DNA from 2 places in the Shinella sp. JR1-6 genome. Region 1 is predicted to be linked to the other one. Evidence: riboswitches for the same ligand, from Rfam matches in the RefSeq annotation. Region 1 holds a riboswitch; the other holds the start of a gene.
The links. Region 1 has a riboswitch for glycine ahead of gcvT (glycine cleavage system aminomethyltransferase GcvT). Riboswitches for the same ligand answer to the same signal wherever they lie in the genome.
Positions count from the first base shown of each region.

Region 1 (6,964 bases):
GCTCGGCATCATCCTCTTCGCCGAGCCGGTAACTGCCGTTCGCATGGGCTGCATCGCCCTCATCGTCACCGGCATCCTCGGCCTGAAATTTGCGGCCTAACGGCGGTTGTCGAGGGCGAAAGCGCCTGGCCCCGCGGCTGTCAGATACAGGAAGACGAAGCAGAACAGGATCGCGGCATCGCCGCGATTGTTGACGGGGAAGAAGTCCTGCGGCGCATGCGCCATGAAATAGGCGACCGCCATGAAGCCGCAGAGCACGAAAGCCACCGGCCGCGTGAAGAGGCCGAGAAGGATGAGAACCCCGCCGACGATCTCCAATGCGCCGGCCGCGCCGATCAGGTTCATGAGGTCGCCGAAAGGCTGTTCGGCTGGCGGAAAATTGAAGAATTTCTGCGTGCCGTGCTCGATGAAGAGCAGCGCCGTCATGATGCGCAGCGCCGCCAGCGCTTGCGGCCGGTAGGCGGATAGTCCGTCGAGCATGCGGTTCACCCCTCTCCATTTTTTACGAGAGAGGGAGGCTAGCATGCTTTGTCCGTGGTTTCGCCTGGCGGACGGACCTTTTGCCTTGGGATCAGTCGCAGCTGATCGCCTGCGTGACGACGCAGGGCGCGATCTTCTTCGTGGAGCCCTCCGGCAAAGCGCGCGAGCGCACGCTGAGCGCCGCTTCGGTGGGAATGACGAGCGGTCGCTTCTGTCCACCCGAATAGGCCTGGACGGAGGTCGTCGCCGCCGTGCGCCGCTTGCCGCCGGCATATTTGCGGCCCTTGCCGGAACGCTTGCCATGGGGCGCCTTGGCGTTTGCGACAGGCGCGAGGTGATAGGCCAGCGCCACGCGCTTGGCGATCGCATCGCCCAGCGCCGCCTCGCGGCCCTTGCGTTCCGGCATGAAGCTGTTGATCGTCAGCGTCCGGCTCGCCGCAGCCCCGGGCCCGCTCAGCGTGACCGTGACACGCGCCGTGCTCTCTCCGTCGCGGCCCTGCCTGACGCCGGAAACCCGCACATCCATCGTCGCGCGGTCGATCGCGACAGCGCGGCGCGTAGCCCTTGCGGCCCGTTTCAGGTGCTCGCCGGTGCGCTTCAGCACCGTGGCGGATGCACTGTCGTCACCACTGACGACGACCTTGCGGATATCGCGGACCGGAAAAGCCTCATCGGCGCTTGCGGCAAGGGGCATGGAAAGGAGAAGGCTTGCGGAAAGAAGCGTGCGAACGAGGAACTGCATGAAAATACCGGTATGCGATGTCGGATTTCGGCCGCGTGCCAAAATGGTGCGAACCTCTTAATAAAGTCTTTTCAGCGCGGAATTTCCGCAAGAACGGCGGCGGCGACGTCCATCTCCGCCCGGCGCAGTTCACGGCGGCGGAAGGCTTCCTCGTCCGTGCCCCAATGTTCGATCTGCCAGTCCTCGTCGACATGGGCGAGCGCCCAGGCCCTGTCGGCGTCGATGACACCCTCCGCAAGCGCCAGCGCCAGAAGCGCCGAACCGGTAAGCGTCGTCACGGTGTGCAGGCAGGCAAGCGCCAATGGATCGCGGAAGCTGGAAAGCGCCTCGGAAAAGGCCTCGATCGCCGGCGCTGGCTGTTCCTGGTGCATCACGCCTTCGATGAGAATGAAGCGCGCGCCCCGGTTATCGGCCGCCCAGCGGAGGATCGGATCCCAGCCCTCGCGCTGCCGTTCGACGAGCCCGGCCGGTGAATCCGCGCGATAGCAGAGCATGTCCGTGCCGGCAAAGCGCACGATCTCGTCGAAGACCGCGTCGAAGTTCTCCGCGACACCGTCGACGGCCGTGTTGACGAGGCGGGTCACCGGCATCTTCGCCGGATCGATCTCCTCGCCCTGCCCATCCCATTCGGCGACGAGACGCGTAGCGATCGGTTGTGTCGGCACGGCAAGGAGTTTCTTACCGGGCGTACGCACCGGGCGGCCGTCGAGCAGGATGCGATGGCCCTCCTCCACCTTGTCGGTCGAGACCTCCTTGTAGAAGCGCTTCGGCAAAGGGCGCTTCATCTGGATCTGCGCGCGGCGCACCGGATCGGGATCGCTCATCGCATCGGAAAGGTCGCTCAGAATGTCACGCATCGGAAATCTCCAGCCATTCGAGGAGGTCGGCGGGCGTGCGCAGGATATGGTCCGCGCCGGCCTCGACCAGTTCGGGCACACTGGCATAGCCCCAGGAAACGCCGATCGCCTTCGCGCCCGCCGCTTTCGCCATCTGCATATCGTAAATCGCGTCGCCGATGACAACCGTGCGGGTCGCATCGATGCCCGCCTCGCTGCAGCATTCGGTCACCATGGCCGGGTGCGGCTTGGAGGGGCAGTCGTCCGCCGTGCGCGAGACGAAGAAGGTCTTGTCGAAGCCGTGCGCGGCGCGGATGAGGTCGAGGCCGCGGCGGGATTTGCCGGTGACGGCACCAAGGATCAGGTCGTCTTGCCGTTCGAGGCGCGCCATCATGGCGGCGATGCCGGGAAAGAGCGGCTCCTGGAAACCGGGTTCGGCGCGTACGCCGGAATAGGCCGCCTTGTAGTGCGCGGTCATCGCCAGCGCCTCGTCGTCGACATGCGGCTTGCCCTGCATGCGGGCAATGGCGATGTCGAGCGTCAGGCCGATGATCGCCTTGGTCTCGGAAATATCCGGCCGCGCGTGGCCGAAATCGACGAAGGTGCGCGCCATGACCTCATGGATCAGGTTGACGCTGTCGACCAGCGTGCCGTCGCAATCAAAGAGAACGAGCCGCATCAGTCTTCCTCGTCCGCCGCGTTCTGGTCGAAGCCGAAGAGGTTCCAGGTCTGCACCATGTGCGGCGGCAGCGGCGCGGTGACGCGCAGGCGCCCGCCATTGGGGTGCGGAATGTCGATGCGGCGGGCATGGAGGTGCAGGCGGTTCTGTACGCCGCCGGGGAAATTCCAGTTGACGTCGGCCTCGAAATATTTGGGATCGCCGAGGATCGGGTGGCCGATATGGGCAGCGTGGACGCGCAGCTGGTGCGTACGGCCGGTATAGGGCTCCATTTCAAGCCAGGCAAAATTCTGGGCGGCCTGCTCGATGACCCGGTAGAAGGACACAGCATGATCGGCGCCGTCCTCGCCGTGCTTGGCGATGCGCATGCGGTCGCCATCCGGCGTTTGCTCCTTGACGAGCCAGGTCGAGATCTTGTCCTCATGCTTCTTCGGCACGCCCATCACCAGCGACCAGTAGGTCTTCTTGGTATCGCGCTCGCGGAAGGCGGCCGTCAGCTTCTGCGCCGCGCCGCGCGTGCGGGCTATCACGAGCACGCCCGACGTGTCGCGGTCGAGCCGGTGCACGAGGCGCGGCTTTTCGCCCTTCTGGTTGGTCCAGGCCTCGAGCATCTGGTCGATATGGCGATTGACGCCGGAACCACCCTGCACGGCGATGCCGGCCGGCTTGTTGAGCACGATGACCTTGTCGTCCTCATGCAGCAACATGCGAGAGAGCAGTTCGTGATCGGAGGAATGCTTTAGATCGCGACCGGCTATGGGTCCGCCCTTCGCAGCCTTGGCATCGACCTCCATCGGGGGGATGCGGATCATCTGTCCCGGCTGTACGCGGGTATCGCTCTTGACGCGGCCGCCATCGATGCGCACCTGGCCGGAGCGCAGCAATTTCTGGAGCGGGCCGAAGCCGAGGCCCGGATAGTGGATCTTGAACCACCGGTCGAGCCGCATGCCCGCCTCGTCGTTCTCCACCTGCTTGTGTTCGATGCCTGCCATGTCAGCCTTCTTTCGTTGCGCCGTGCTTTAGCGCAAGAACCGGCTGAGGGGAACCGTCTAGAATGCGCGGAAGGTCAGCGTCGTCAGCGAGCGCACGATGCCCGGAATGGAGGCGACGTGATCGTTGATGAACTTGCCGATATCCTCCTCGCTGTCGACATAGATTTTCAGGAGCAGATCGTAGTCGCCACTCGTCGAGTAGAGCTCCGAAATGAGTTCCGTAGCGTAAAGCGCATCGGCAACTTCGTAGGTTTTGCCCGGAGCGCATTGCAATTGCACGAAAATCGGCTTCATCGGTCCTCCCGCGCCATCGGCGGCATGCTTGTTGCCGCCCGATTCCGGCGGCCTACAGTGCTTCTTATGACGGAATTCCGCCGGCAAAGGCAAGGCCGGCCGAAATTCGCACGGACCGTTAAAATTCGATGAAAATGCAACCCTTGCGGTTCATGTCTCGGAAAGGCGCAACTGTTAAATTGCGAGAACGTAACCAACACCGTAGAACGCCATGACACAGATCGTGACAGTTTCGCCGGCAACGGCCGCTTATGCATCACAAGGGATGCGGCTGCAGACGCGCGCGAACACGCTTTTCGAGGAACGCATCCACGCCTGGAGCCAGGACGCCAAGGTTCGGGGTGACGCCCGCGCGATCGCCGCGCTCAATGTCATCCAGCCGCCGGCCCTCGCGCTCGCGCTGATCACGGCGCCCGGAGGCACGCCGCAGGTAACGGTCGCCGAGGCGCAACGCCTCTATGACGAGAACGAGCTGCCCACCCTCCCGGAACCCGCCTGATCCTCCCCACAGAAACAGCCGTCCTCCGACCTCTGGCCCCCTCGGGGGCCTTTTCTTTGCAGCCCTCTCCCGGCCCTTTCCCGCTACGACAAAAATTCGCTTGGGAGCGACGCAACGCTCTTGCCAAAGCGCAGGCAACGCCGTTATCTGGAGGCAACCTCGCTGGGAGAAGCTGGCCGTCCGACCACGGGCATGGCCGGTGCCGAAGGAGCAACCGCCCCGGAAACTCTCAGGCAAAAGGACCAGCAAGGTGCCGTCGTAACTCTGGAGAGAAGCGTTTTTCGAGCGCTCGCCGAAGGGATAACAATCTCAGGCGAAGGGACAGAGGGGGCTCAGGAGAGCGGCGCGAGAGCGCCGGGATTGTGAGCCGGTGCCCGTTAGATCGTGGGCGCCACAAGACTGGAGGGCGCCTTTTGGACGAAACGTCTGAACTCAAGAAAACCCCGCTTCATGCGCTGAACGTTTCGCTCGGCGGACGCATGGTGCCGTTCGCCGGCTATGAGATGCCGGTGCAATACGCTGCCGGCGTGATGAAGGAGCATCTGCACACCCGCAGGGCCGCCGGCCTCTTCGACGTGTCCCACATGGGCCAGGTGACTGTGCGCGCCCGCTCCGGCGACAATGCCGACGCCGCTCGCGCGCTGGAGACGCTGGTGCCGGTCGACGTGCTCGGCCTCGGCGAAGGCCGCCAGCGCTATGCCCTTTTCACCAATGACGAAGGCGGCATCCAGGACGACCTGATGATCGCCAACCGCGGCGACCATTTCTACGTCGTCGTCAATGCTGCCTGCAAGGACGCGGATTTCGCCCATATGCAGGCGAAGATCGGCGATGTCTGCGAACTGACATTGCATGACGACCGCGCCCTCATCGCCCTGCAGGGCCCGCATGCCGAGGCCGTGCTTGCCGAACTCTGGGCGGACGTCTCCTCGATGCGCTTCATGGACGTGCGCGCCTGCGACCTGCACGATGCCGACTGCATCGTCTCGCGCTCGGGCTATACGGGTGAGGACGGTTTCGAGATTTCCATCCCCGCCAGCCTCGCCGAAGCGGTCTGTCGCCGCCTGCTCGACCATCCGGACGTGTTGCCGATCGGCCTTGGCGCGCGCGATTCGCTGCGTCTTGAAGCCGGCCTCTGCCTCTACGGCAACGACATCGACACGACGACGACGCCGGTGGAAGCCGGTCTCGAATGGGCGATCCAGAAGGTGCGCCGCACGGGTGGCGAGCGCGCCGGCGGTTTTCCGGGCGCCGCTGTTATCCTCGACCAGCTTGAGAACGGTGCCTCGCGCCGTCGTGTCGGTCTGAGGGCGGAAGGCCGGGCGCCGGTGCGCGGCGGTGCGGTGCTTGCCACCGACGCCGAGGGCGAGGATGTCGTCGGCACCGTCACGTCTGGCGGCTTCGGCCCGAATGCCGACGGCCCGGTGGCCATGGGTTACGTCACCAAGTCCGCGATCGCGCCCGGCACCCAGCTCTATGCCGGCGTGCGCGGAAAATTCCTACCCGTCACCGTCGCGGCGATGCCCTTCGTCAAGAACACCTTCAAACGCTGACCAGCGAACAGATTTTCCCAGGAGAGGAACGAACATGCTGAAATTCACCGAAGAACACGAGTGGCTGAAGATCGAGGGCGGCGTCGCGACCGTCGGCATCACGCAGCACGCAGCCGAACAGCTCGGCGATCTCGTCTTCGTGGAACTGCCCGAGGTCGGCGCGACCTTCGAAAAAGGTGGCGATGCCGCGACCGTCGAAAGCGTCAAGGCCGCCTCCGACGTCTATTGTCCGCTTGACGGCGAGATCGTCGAGGTCAACGAAGCGATCACCGCCGATCCCTCTCTCGTCAACAGCGACCCGCAGGGCGCCGGCTGGTTCTTCAAGCTGAAGCTCGCCAACCCGTCCGATGCGGACGCGCTGCTCGACGAAGCCGCCTACAAGGAGCTTGTCGGCTGATGTCTCTCCCCAAGGATTTCGCCTTTACCGATTACCAGCCCTACGATTTCGCCAACCGTCGCCATATCGGCCCCTCGCCGAAGGAGATGGAGGCGATGCTGAAGGTGATCGGTTATGACAGCCTCGACGCGCTGATCGACGACACCGTGCCGAAATCGATCCGGCAGGAAAAGCCGCTCGAATGGGGCGCGGCGATGACCGAGCGCGAAGCGCTCGACAAGCTGCGCGAGACCGCAAACCGCAACAAGAAGCTCGTCTCGCTGATCGGCCAGGGCTACTACGGCACGATCACCCCGCCGGTCGTCCAGCGCAACATCCTGGAGAACCCCGCCTGGTACACGGCCTATACGCCCTACCAGCCGGAAATCAGCCAGGGCCGTCTTGAAGCGCTGCTCAACTATCAGACCATGGTCTGCGACCTGACCGGCCTCGATGTCGCCAACGCCTCGCTGCTCGATGAAGCGACGGCCGCCGCCGAAGCCATGGCCATGG
Region 1 is NZ_SHMI01000005.1:259,498-266,461, forward strand. It holds gene EXZ48_RS11190 (multidrug efflux SMR transporter) at 1-100, shown strand, start outside; gene EXZ48_RS11195 (DoxX family protein) at 97-480, opposite strand; gene EXZ48_RS11200 (hypothetical protein) at 572-1,222, opposite strand; gene EXZ48_RS11205 (ATP12 family chaperone protein) at 1,294-2,079, opposite strand; gene EXZ48_RS11210 (HAD-IA family hydrolase) at 2,072-2,737, opposite strand; gene EXZ48_RS11215 (RluA family pseudouridine synthase) at 2,737-3,729, opposite strand; gene EXZ48_RS11220 (Lrp/AsnC ligand binding domain-containing protein) at 3,787-4,023, opposite strand; gene EXZ48_RS11225 (hypothetical protein) at 4,235-4,522, shown strand; glycine riboswitch at 4,676-4,777, shown strand; gene gcvT (glycine cleavage system aminomethyltransferase GcvT) at 4,936-6,075, shown strand; gene gcvH (glycine cleavage system protein GcvH) at 6,110-6,472, shown strand; gene gcvP (aminomethyl-transferring glycine dehydrogenase) at 6,472-6,964, shown strand, end outside.

Region 2 (6,964 bases), on a different contig from region 1:
TCGACGTGATCGCCGGGCTGACCGAGGCGACCTCGGGCGTCGCCCGCATCGATGGCATCGAGGTCACCAAACCCCATGCCCGCACGGCCTATGTCTTCCAGCAATATGCGCTCTTTCCCTGGCGCACGGCCTTGCAGAATGTCGAATATGCGCTGGAAGTGCGTGGCGTTCCCGCAGCCGAGCGGCGCGAGCGGGCGAAGGACTTCCTGCATCTCTTCGGTCTCAAGGGCTTCGAGGACCGTTTCCCCTCGCAGCTTTCCGGCGGCATGCAGCAGCGCGTGGCGATCGCCCGGGCGCTTTCGACGGATCCGCAGGTCCTCTTGATGGACGAGCCCTTCGCCGCGCTCGATGCGCAGACCCGCGATATCCTGCAGAGCGAGCTCCTTCGCATCTGGGAGCAGATCAAGACGACGGTGGTTTTCGTCACCCATTCCATCGACGAAGCGATCTATCTTGCCGACCGCGTCGTGGTGATGACCGCCCGGCCGGCGAGCGTGAAGGAGATCGTCGAAATCGACCTGCCGCGCCCGCGTGATCTCGATATCCGCAACAGCGAAGCCTTCAACGCCTATCGCGGCCGCGTCTGGGAAAGCCTGCGCGACGAAGTCGGCAAGGCCCAGCGCGACTGGACCCTTGCTTCCACCTACGCCAATTGAGGGAGGATCCGATGAGCCTCATCGTCGACCGCAACCTGCCACTGCGCACCGCCTTTTCCTTGCGCCGCAAGCGTATCCCTTCCAAGGCGCCGAGTGCTTTCGGCGAGACCGTCTCCACCATCACGCTCGGCCTGCCGGCACTCGTCGCCTTCGCGCTGCTCTGGGAGGTCGCTCCGCGTATCGGCTGGATCAATGCCCTGTTCTTCCCGCCGCTGAGCCAGGTGCTTGCGGTGCTCTGGGAGATGATCGTCTCCGGCCAGCTTGCCGACCACATCGGCATCAGCCTGCAACGGGCGGCGATCGGTTTTGCGCTGGCCGTCGTCACCGCCGTGCCGCTCGGCTTCCTGATGGGGCGCTATTCGCTGTTCGAGAAAGCCTCCGACTTTCTCGTCCAGACGCTGCGCAACACCTCGCAATTCGCGCTGCTGCCGGTCTTCATCCTCGTTCTCGGCATCGGCGAAGCCTCGAAGATCGCCATCACCTTCTATGCTGCGGTGTTCTTTCTTCTGATCAACACGATCGTCGGCGTGAAGTCCGTCGATCCGCTGCTCGTCAAGGCGGCGCGCTCCATGGGCACCTCGGACTGGGACCTCTTCAAGAAGGTGATCTTCCCTTCCGCCATTCCCTCGATCGTCGCCGGTGCCCGGCTCGGCGTGAAGACCTCGCTCTTCTCGGTGATCGCGGCCGAGATGCTCGCCGCCCAGTCCGGCATTGGTTACCTCATCCAGAATTCGTCGCTGATGCTGGAAACCGATCGCATGTATGCGGGCATCCTGACGCTGACGATCATCGGCCTCCTGCTCAACTACCTGCTCGTTGCTGGTGAACGGCGCGCGACGCACTGGCGCGGCAGCGGCGAAAGCGGCCCGAACTGATCCCGATCGCATCGCTTTCTCAATCAATGACCTATCTCGAAAGGACCCGCCCATGACATCGTTTCCGCTCCTTCCGCTGCGCCGGACACTCCTGAAAATCGCGCTCGCGCTGTCGATCCTGCCCGGTGCTGGTCTTGCGACGGCCTCCGCCGACGAGGCGAAGCCCGACGTCATCCGCATCGGCTCCACGGCGCCTGGCCACCTGAAGTTCATCCTCTACCGCAACAAGAAGCTCTTGGAGGACGAGTTCGCCAAGGACGGCATCAAGGTTGAGCTGACCACCTTCGACGGTGGCTCGGCGGCGACCGTCGCCCTCGGCTCCGGCGCAATCGACTTCACCTATATCGGCAACAACCCCTCGCTGCGCCTTGCGGCCACCGGCGCCGACGTGAAGCTGATCGGCCTGTCGAGCTGGAACCGCTCCAACGAGACGCAAATTGTCGTGAAGCCGGATTCGCCGATCCAGAAAATCGAGGACCTCAAGGGCAAGAAGGTCGCCTATCTCGCCGGCACGGTGCGCCATTCGACTTTCGCCAAGGCGCTGAAGACGGTGGGCCTTTCGCTGGGCGACGTCGAGAGCCTCAATCTCGGCATCGAGAGCTCCGGTCCGGCCCTGTCGCGTGGTGACGTCGATGCCCTCGTGGAGAGCACCGGTCCCGTGCAGAAGCTGGTCGAGGAAGGCGAAGCCCGGGTGATCTTCGATGCCGGCGTTTCCGGCAGCCCGGAATGGGCCGTGCCGCATCTCCTCAGCGTCAACGGCGATTTCGCCCGCAAGTACCCCGACATCGTGACGCGCCTTTTGGCCGTCGATATCGCGGTGGCGCGCTGGGCCGACGCCAATCCGGAAGAGACGATCGCGATCTTCGTCAAGGAGACCGGCAACAGCGACAAGGCCGTGCGCGCGACCTATCCGGACGGTAAGTTCTTCCAGGATCCGCAGGTGACCGAGGAGGCCGTGCGTGCGCTTCAGGGTGAGGAGGTGTTCATGGCCGATGCCGAGCTTTTGAAGGGCAAGGTCAACTATGACACCTGGATCGACCGCTCCTTCTACGATGCTGCCGTCAAAAAGCTGGATGCCAGCAACTGATCTCCGGGCGCTTCCGCTTGTCTCCGGATTGCGGAAACGCTCTCTTCGTTTGTCTCCTTGCACGTCCGGCAAATCCGCTTCGCGCTCTCGCTGGAATTGCTCTATAGGATCGGACGGCGGCGTTTTGAACGCCGTCGCCTTTTTTGTGATTGCGATGTCTTCCATTCCCTCACAGCCCATACCGCTCCACCGCACCCGCATCGTCCCGGCCGTCGTCGCCGTGGCGTTCTTCATGCAGATGCTCGACAGCACGATCATCGCGACGTCGCTGCCGGCGATGGCGAAGGCCTTCTCGACAGATGTCGTGGCGCTCAACATCGGCTTCACGGCCTATCTGCTTGCCATGGCCGTGTTCATTCCGCCGGCCGGCTGGCTTGCCGACCGGTTCGGCGCCCGCGAAGTTTTCGTGACGGCGATCGCACTTTTCACGCTTTCTTCCGTCGCCTGCGGCTTTTCCGGTTCGCTTGGCGAGTTCACCGCGGCGCGGCTCCTCCAGGGCGCATCCGCCGCACTGATGACGCCCGTCGGGCGCCAGCTCGTGCTGCGCGGCGCGCCGAAGGCGGAGTTGGTGCGAGCGATCGCCACCATCACCTGGCCGGCGCTGATCGCGCCGGTGGTCGGGCCGCTGATCGGCGCCTGGGTTACAACCCATGCCGGTTGGGAGTGGAATTTCTTCATCAACCTGCCGCTCGGCCTGCTCGGCGTGGTGCTGGTGCTGTTCTTCGTGCCGCAAGCGCCGGCCGAGGGCGCGCGCCCCTTCGATCTCAAAGGCTTCCTGCTGACGGGAAGCGCGCTCGCCCTCACGCTTGCCGGCCTGGAGCTCTCCAGCGCGCCGACGGGCGGTGCCGGCACGCTTGCCGTTCTCGCCCTCGGCCTTGCCGCCGGCTGGGCTGCCATCCGCCATCTCCGGTGCGCGCCGCATGCGCTGCTCGACATTGCCGTGCTCAAGGTTCCGACTTTTGCCTTCGCGACGCTCTCGGCCGGTACTGCCGGACGGCTTGCGGTCAATGCCACGCCCTTCCTGCTGCCGCTCCTGTTCCAGGTCGGCCTCGGTATGGACGCCGTCGAGACCGGCTCGCTCGTGCTCGTCTATTTCCTTGGCAACCTCCTGATGAAGAGCGTGACGACGCCGGCGCTGCGCCTTTTCGGCTTCCGCACGCTGCTCATCGTCAACGGCCTTGTCGCTGCGCTGACGATCGGCGCCTTCGCCTTCGTCGACGGTAACACGCCGAGGCTGCTGCTCTTCGGGCTGCTGATCACCTGCGGACTGTCCCGCTCAATGCAGTTCACCGCGCTGACGACGATCGCCTTTGCCGATGTCACACCCGCCCAGCGCAGCGCGGCGACCACCATCTCCGCCATGCTGCAGCAGCTCGCGCAGCTTCTCGGCGTCGCCGTTGCCGCCGCCGTCATCCGCCTTTCGGCCGCCCTTTTCCCCGAGGCCGCTGGCGGTGGCATGCTGGTGGATATCCGTGCCGCCTTCCTGTGCATCGCCGCCATCGGGCTCGTCTCGGCCCTGCGTTTCCTCGCGCTGCCTGCCGGTGCCGGGGCGGAAGTTTCGGGACATCGTCATCGCCCCTCTTGATTCTCCTCAAGATTGCGGTAGCCTGCGCGCGTTCGACAAGACTGCATGGGAGAGACCGGCTGCAAGGCCGGCGCCGACGGAGCAACCCCCCAGGAAACTCTCAGGCACAAGTGACCGTGCAGTTGAACGATCTGGAGAGAGACGCTGTGAGCGTCCACCGAAGGGGAAAGCCGCCGCGGTCGTGCCGTGCGGGTAAACTCTCAGGTACCGTGACAGATTGGGGAAAACGCGGGCTCCGGCCCGTACCCTGATGTCATACGGAGCGAGAGACCTATATGCCCCATATCGCCGTTATCGGCGCCGGTATTACCGGCGTCACCACTGCCTATGCTCTTCTGGAACGTGGCTTCGACGTTACCGTGCTCGAAAGCCAGCGCTACGCTGCCATGGAAACCTCCTTTGCCAATGGCGGTCAACTTTCCGCCAGCAATGCCGAGGTCTGGAACCATTGGTCCACCCTGTTCAAGGGTGTCAAATGGATGATGCGGAACGACGCGCCGCTGCTGATGAACCCGCGGCCGACCTGGCACAAATATTCCTGGCTTGCCGAGTTCGTCTCGAACATCATGCGCTATCGCGACAACACGGTGGAAACGACCCGTCTGGCGATCGCCGCCCGGCAGCACCTCTTCTCCATCGCCGAGCGCGAAAACATCGATTTCGACCATGTGCGCCGCGGTATCCTGCACATCTACTGGGACAAGGCGAGCTTCGACCACGCCGCGAAGGTCAACGCCATGCTGACCGAGGGCGGACTCGACCGCCGGGCGGTGACGGCCGAAGAGGTCAAGTCGATCGAGCCGACCCTGCACGGGGCCTTCCACGGCGGCTTCTACACGCCGTCGGATTCGACCGGCGACATCCACAAGTTCACCTCGGGCCTTGCGAAGGCCTGCCAGCGCCGGGGCGCCCGGTTCCTTTTCGATGCCCGCGTTACGGCGATCGGCAGAAACGGTGCATTCCGCATCAGCTATGCGACGGGTGAGGGCGCGGAGCGCCAGGTCGAGACGGATGGCGTCGTGGTCTGCGCCGGCACGGCCAGCCGCCAGATTGCCGCCATGCTCGGCGACCGGGTCAATATCTATCCCGTCAAGGGCTACTCGATCACCGTGCATCTCGATGACGAGCGCAGCCAGGCGGCAGCCCCCTGGGTGAGCCTGCTCGACGACCGGGCGAAGATCGTGACCAGCCGTCTTGGCCCCGACCGTTTCCGCGTTGCCGGCACGGCCGAATTCAACGGCATGAACCGCGACATCCGCCACGATCGCGTCAAGCCGCTCGTCGACTGGACGCGCATGCTGTTTCCCGAGGCCGATACCAATCGTGTCGTGCCCTGGGCGGGCCTCCGCCCGATGATGCCCAACATGATGCCGCGGGTCGGTAAGGGGCGTCAGCCGGGTGTGTTCTACAACACCGGCCATGGCCATCTCGGCTGGACACTTTCGGCAGCGACTGCGCAGATGGTGACGGATACGATTGCCGGCGAAATGGCAGCAGACCGCGCCATCGCCGCCTGATAGAAGGGCGGCGAAGCTTTCGACAGTTCGGGTTCCGGCGATCCTTCGCCGGGACCTTTCGGAAAACAGGACCCTACGAGGACAGACATGGCTGAACTTACCCTTGCCGTCGCCAACAGCATCATCGCCGCCGCCCTGGAGGCGGGCGCTCAGGCCGGCCTCAAGCCGCTCACCGTGGCGGTGCTCGATGCCGGAGGGCACCTGAAGGCCTTCCAGAAGCAGGACGGTGCCTCCATGCTGCGCTATGAGATCGCTTTCGGCAAAGCCTATGGTTCGCTCGCCGTGGGCATGGGCTCACGCTGGCTGGACAAGAACGCGAAGGAGCGCCCGCACTTCATTGAAGGCCTGACCGCCGTCTCGGGTGGCAAGATCGTCGCCGTTCCCGGCGGCGTGCTGATCCGCGATGCCGTCGGGGCGCTGCTTGGTGCGGTCGGTATCACCGGAGATACCTCCGACAATGACGAGATCTGCGCGGTTGCCGGTATCAAGTCCGCGGGCCTCGTCGCCCAGGTCGATTGAGGCTTGCATCCTCAACGGTTGCCAAGTGGACGGTGGAGAGCGGAGATTGGCAAAGCGGGAAAAGAATGACGTTCTCCACCCGCATCCGTGCTGATTTCAGGGTTCTCCGAAATGACCGACCTGCTTGTAACCAATGTCCGGCCCGATGGCGGTGAGACTGCCGACATCCTGATCAAGGGCGGCAGGATCGTCGCCATCGGCGCGAACCTGCCGCGCGAGCCGGGCGTTCCCGCGCATGATGGCGGCAATGCCGTCGCCATCGCTCCCTTCGTCGAGCCGCACGTGCATCTCGACAAGATCCTCTGGGGCCTGCCGTGGCACAGCATCAATGTGCCGCCCTCGCTGCGTGCGATGATCGACAACGAGGTCGAGATCCGCCAGAACCTGCCCTGGAGCACGGAGGAGCGCGCCGGCAACCTCATGCGGCAGTGCGTTGCCATGGGCTCGACCCATATCCGCAGCCATGTCGACATTTCCAGCGGCTACAAGCTCGACAACCTGCATGCGGTGCTGCGCGCCCATGAAAGGACGCGCCACGCCGTGGGTCTCGAACTCGTCGCGTTTCCGCAGCTCGGCATGATGATCGATCCCGGCACGGCGGATCTGATGGAAGCGGCGCTCGACGAGGGGGCATCCATCATCGGCGGCATCGATCCGACCGATATCGACGGTGATCCCAAAGGGCATCTCGACACGGTCTTCGACATCGCCAGCCGCAAGGGGGC
Region 2 is NZ_SHMI01000014.1:125,028-131,991, reverse strand. It holds gene EXZ48_RS22355 (ABC transporter ATP-binding protein) at 1-656, shown strand, start outside; gene EXZ48_RS22350 (ABC transporter permease) at 668-1,531, shown strand; gene EXZ48_RS22345 (aliphatic sulfonate ABC transporter substrate-binding protein) at 1,584-2,618, shown strand; gene EXZ48_RS22340 (MFS transporter) at 2,773-4,203, shown strand; glycine riboswitch at 4,240-4,330, shown strand; gene EXZ48_RS22335 (D-amino acid dehydrogenase) at 4,479-5,720, shown strand; gene EXZ48_RS22330 (heme-binding protein) at 5,808-6,239, shown strand; gene EXZ48_RS22325 (amidohydrolase family protein) at 6,351-6,964, shown strand, end outside.
Region 2: it holds a riboswitch for glycine, as region 1 does, so the genes downstream of both, EXZ48_RS22335 (D-amino acid dehydrogenase) here and gcvT (glycine cleavage system aminomethyltransferase GcvT) in region 1, are expected to answer to the same signal.